One region of the Nonomuraea sp. NPDC005650 genome, then DNA from elsewhere that is predicted to be linked to it. Evidence: riboswitches for the same ligand, from Rfam matches in the RefSeq annotation. Region 1 holds a riboswitch; the other holds the start of a gene.

Region 1 (2,437 bases):
CAACACGGTGCTGGCCCTGGACGCTTTCCCTGAGCAGCAGGAGAAGGCACGGGCCGACCGCGCCACGATCCCGGCGATCATCGAGGAGTCCCTCCGCTTCTTCACCCCGTTCGCCCTGCTGGGCCGCGCCACCATGCGCGAGGCCGAGCTCGGCGGCGTGACGATACCGGCCGATCAGACCGTCCTGATCTGGCCCGGGGCGGCCAACCGGGATCCCCGCCAGTTCACCGACCCGGACGTCTTCGACCCCGGCCGCGACCCCAACCCGCATCTCGCCTTCGGCCGCGGCATCCACTTCTGCCTGGGCGCCCCCTTGGCCCGGCTGGAGGGCCGGATCGCGCTGAACATCCTGCTCGACCGGTTCAGCACGCTGCGCACCGATCCGGCGGACCCGGTGGAGTTCATGCCGGTGCCGACCATGACCGGCGTGCGCCGCCTGCCGCTGGTCTGATCCTCGCGCACGCCACGTACGGGGGCCGCCGGCCAAGGCCGCGCGGAGGCCGGCGGCCCCGAGCCGCACGGCGCTACTCGCGGCTCGCGACGTACCTGTCGAAGAAGGCGAACGTGCGCCGCCACGCGTCGTCCGCCGCCGCGCGCACGAGGCCGTGGCGCAGCGGGAACAGAGCGAGCCTGGCCACGGGGTGATGGCCGTCGGTCATGAAGGAGTGCCCGGCGTCCGGGTAGATCTCGACGTCGTGCTCGACGCCGAGCGCCCGCAGGTGCTCCCGCAGCCGCGTGCCGTGCGGGCCGAAGCCCTTGTCCCGGCCGCCGTAGGAGGCCACGACCGGGCACACCGACCGCAGCGCCTCCTGGTCGCGGGGGACCGTGCCGTAGTTGACCGACGCGGCCCGCACGCCGGGCGGCGCGCTCGCCGCGTACGCGAGGGCGAAGCCGCCGCCCATGCAGAATCCGATCACGCCGAGCCGGTCGCCGTCGACGTCGTCGCGGCCCGCCAGCCATCGCCGGGTCGCGTCGATGTCGGCGGCCGGCCGGCCCGGCCTCTCCGTCACGAACTGGTGCATGGCCCGCGCCAGGCACCCGAACCTGGTGCCGTGGCTGTAGAGGTCCGGCAGGACCGCCGCGTACCCGTGCTCGGCGAACAGGTCCACCACGTCCAGCAGGTCCGGCTCGACGCCGTAGATCTCGTGCACGACCACCACGCCCGGCCACCCGGCCGCGGGCGCGGCGCCCTCCGGCAACGCCACCGTCGCGTCCAGCGAGCCGCCGTCCGGCAGCGGGATGCGTACGTGCTGTCTCATCGGCAGTCCTTAAGAGGTCGGCATTCCAGGTGTCCCATCCGTTGACGCGAACGGGAGGAAGGGATACATTCCGGTAGATTTCACGATTGTCCAAGGGAAATCCGGTGAGATGCCGGTGCGGACGCGCCACTGTATCCGGGACGTAGATCCCGGGAGCCAGGTCGCTTGGACAGTTCGTGACCTCGTTGGTTGGGACGCGTCATCCCTGAGGAGGCATGTATGAGTGGTCTGTCCACTCCTTCGGCAATCCCCCTTCCCCGTCTGCGGCTGTGGCTGCTCGCCGTTCCGGTGCTGCTGCTGGTCGCCTATCTGGTGCTGATGGACAACGGGGCCATCTCGCAAACCGGTGCCTACCTGCACGAACTCATGCACGACGGACGCCACCTGCTCGGCGTCCCCTGCCACTGAGGCGCGCACATGGTACGCACCCTGCTGGTCAGGGGCCTGTTGCTGGGCCTGCTGGCCGGATTGATCGCGGGCGGCTTCGCCTTCGCCTTCGGGGAACCGGGGGTGGACAGCGCCATCGCGCTGGAGGAGGCCCACGCCGCCCAGGAGGCGCCCGCACATGACCACGGCGAGGAGGCGCTCGTCAGCAGGCCGGGGCAGAAGGCCGGGCTCTTCCTGGCCACGGGCCTGTACGGGCTGGCCGTGGGCGGGATCTTCGCCCTCGTGTACGCGGGCCTGCGCGGACGGGTCGGCCCCCGGTCGGAGGGCGGGCTGGCCCTCGCCGCCGCCGGGACCGCGTTCGTGGCGGTGATCCTTGTGCCGTTCGTGAAATATCCGGCCAACCCACCGGCGGTGGGCGACCCGGAGACGATCGACAGCCGCACCCTGCTCTACGTGGTGACGATCCTCGTCGGGCTGGCCGCGACGGCGATCGCGGTGGCCACCGCGCGCCGGGTCACCGCCGGACCGTGGGCCCGGTGGGTCGCGGCGGTGGCGGCGTTCCTGGTTCCGGTGATCGCGGCGTGGACCCTGCTGCCGACCGTCGACGAGGTGCCCGCGGGTTTTCCCGCCACGCTGTTGTGGCAGTTCAGGCTCGCGTCGCTGGGGACGCAGCTGGTCTTCTGGACGGCCTTCGGCGTGCTGTTCGGCTGGGTGGGTGACCGGGCGGCCCGCCGCGCGGCTGTCCACCCGGCGGGCGCCGCCGCCTCGCCGGGCTGAGCCGAGCTGAGTTG
Region 2 (2,437 bases), on a different contig from region 1:
TGGTCCGGTCCAGGAAGCGCACGGCTGTGCGCACGGTGGTGCGCAGCCGGTCCCAGTCCACCTCGCCGTCGAGCAGGTGAGCGGCCAGGTTGACCGAGCCGAGGTTGCAGACCGCCGTCTCGGCGTCGCTGGTGACCTCGAGGATCTCGGTGCACAGGTTCGACAGGTGGATGACGTTCCCGGGGCGGCCGGTCTGGTTGGAGGTGCGGTTGGCGGCGTCCTTGAAGGTCATCCAGCCGTTCCCGGTCTGGGCGAGCGTGCGCATCATGCGGCCGTACAGGGTCCTGGCCGGGATCTGCCGGACGTGGCGCCCGGCCGCCTCGTACGCGCGGTACGCCCGCGTGAACGCGTCGCCGTACAGGTCGGTGAGGTCGGGCACCTCCTTCGGGTCGAACAGCGACCAGACCTCGTCGGCCTCCACCCGGCGCATGAACTCGTCGGGCACCCAGTTGGCCAGGTTCAGGTTGTGGGTGCGGCGGGCGTCCTCGCCGGTGTTGTCGCGCAGTTCCAGGAACTCCTCGATGTCGGCGTGCCAGGTCTCCAGGTAGACGCAGGCGGCGCCCTTGCGCCGCCCGCCCTGGTTGACGGCCGCGACGGAGGAGTCGAGCGTGCGCAGCCAGGGGACGATGCCGTTGGAGTGGCCGTTCGTGCCCCGGATCAGGGAGCCGCGCGAGCGCACCCGGGTCCAGGCGATGCCGATGCCTCCGGCGTACTTCGACAGCCGAGCCACCTGGCCGTACCGGTCGTAGATCGCCTCCAGCTCGTCGCGCGGCGAGTCGAGCAGGAAGCACGACGACAGCTGCGGGCGGCGCGCGCCCGAGTTGAACAGCGTGGGCGAGCTGGGCAGGTACGACAGCGTGGACATGAGCGCGTAGAGCTCGGCGGTCTCCGCCACCGACTCCGACAGGCCGCAGGCCACGCGCAGGAAGAAGTGCTGCGGGCGCTCCAGCACCGCCCGCGTCTCGGGGTGACGCAGCAGGTAGCGGTCGTAGACGGTGCGCAACCCGAAATACTCGAACCGGTCGTCCGCCTGCGCCGAGACCAGCGCGTCCAGCTCGGCGGCGTGCGCGGCGACGAACTCCGCCAGCCCGTCCTGGATCAGCCCGGCCGCGTGCGTGGCGGCGATGGACTCGGAGAACGTCCGCACCCCGTGCGCGGCGGCCTCGTCGGCGATCTCCTCGGCCAGGAGCCGGGCGGCGACCCGGGAGTTGGCCGGGTCGGCGATGACCCGGGCGGCGGCCTCCTCGATGGCCAGACGACGGTCGATCTCGATGATCTGCGTCACGTGCTCTCTCCTCGCGAGCTCATCCCCCGTGAGGGCGCGCGAGAGCACGGCGGCACGGATCACCCACCGGCCGTTTCGCTCCCCGGCCCTCCCGCGAGGCCATGGTCACTTCGTGCCGGGCGGGCGGCCCGGCACGGCGCTGGCAGGTCTTCGGGCTCGCGGGCGCGCGTAACTCGCTCCTACTGGCCGTCGCTTCCCAGATCGCTCCAGTGCACATGACGGCGGTCGTTCCCGCTCACCGCTGCGGGGCAGCCCCGGAATCGCACCGGGTTCCCTTTTGCTCCGCCTCCGAGGAGGCGAACCAGCGACGACCAGGATCCTACATCTAGTGGCCGTTCCCGCAACTACCCCAGCATGTTGTGGCTTTCGTGGTGTCGACCAGACCGAGATCCCGCAGGACGGCGCGGGTGCGCTCGACCTCGGAGCCCAGCCACAGCTTGAAGTCGTCGCCGCTGAGCGGGATCGAGATCCAGCCCTCGGACCGGCAGGCGGCCTCCCAGCCGGCCGAGCCGGTCACGTCCTCGCACATGCGGACGGCCGTTTCACGGATCTCGTCCGGCATCTTCTCGGGACCGAAGGCCGCCGACCAGTCCGCGAAGTCGACCCGTACGCCGGACTCCAGCAGCGTCGGCGCGTCCAGGCCCGGCACGTGCCTGGCCGAGGACACCGCGAGGGCCCTGACCCGGCCGGCCTTGATGCTCGCGCGCCAGTCGGCCAGCAGGCCCGCGGCCGCCTGGGCCTTGCCGGACAGCAGCTCGGTGACGGCCTCCTGGCTGCTGAGATAGCCGGTGTAGGCGAGCTGGCGGGCGTCGGCGCCGAGCCCCCTGGCGATCAGGCCGAACAGCAGGTGGTCGGGCTCGCCCTCGGGTCCGCCCGCGAGCTGCGTCTGGCCGGGACGGGCGAGCAGGTGGGCGCCGAAGTCCTCGAAGTCCTTGAACGGCGACTTCGCGGGCACGACCACGACCTCGACCTCGCCGCTGAGCCTGGACAGGGGGGTGGCGGTGTCGAGGAGGGTCTGGCCGTTGTTCAGCTCGGCGGCGGCCAGCGCGGGCAGCCCGGTCACCGTGATCCTGGTGCCCTCGCCGAGCTCGTATCCGGCCGCCCTGGCCGCGCCCGAGAAGGCCTGCCCGACGGGCGTCCAGCGGCGCCCCT

The links. Region 1 has a riboswitch for cobalamin ahead of ABZS69_RS21955 (CbtB-domain containing protein). Riboswitches for the same ligand answer to the same signal wherever they lie in the genome.
Region 2: linked by a shared signal. The riboswitch ahead of ABZS69_RS12670 (ribonucleoside-diphosphate reductase subunit alpha) and the one ahead of ABZS69_RS21955 (CbtB-domain containing protein) in region 1 are both predicted to bind cobalamin.

Annotation. Positions count from the first base shown of each region.
Region 1 covers NZ_JBEXCR010000012.1:118,285-120,721, forward strand. Annotated here, with positions in the region: gene ABZS69_RS21945 (cytochrome P450) at 1-451, shown strand, start outside; gene ABZS69_RS21950 (dienelactone hydrolase family protein) at 525-1,259, opposite strand; adenosylcobalamin (AdoCbl) riboswitch at 1,329-1,477, shown strand; gene ABZS69_RS21955 (CbtB-domain containing protein) at 1,479-1,667, shown strand; gene ABZS69_RS21960 (CbtA family protein) at 1,677-2,423, shown strand.
Region 2 covers NZ_JBEXCR010000006.1:234,918-237,354, forward strand. Annotated here, with positions in the region: gene ABZS69_RS12670 (ribonucleoside-diphosphate reductase subunit alpha) at 1-1,285, opposite strand, end outside; cobalamin riboswitch at 1,409-1,606, opposite strand; gene ABZS69_RS12675 (tripartite tricarboxylate transporter substrate-binding protein) at 1,611-2,437, opposite strand, start outside.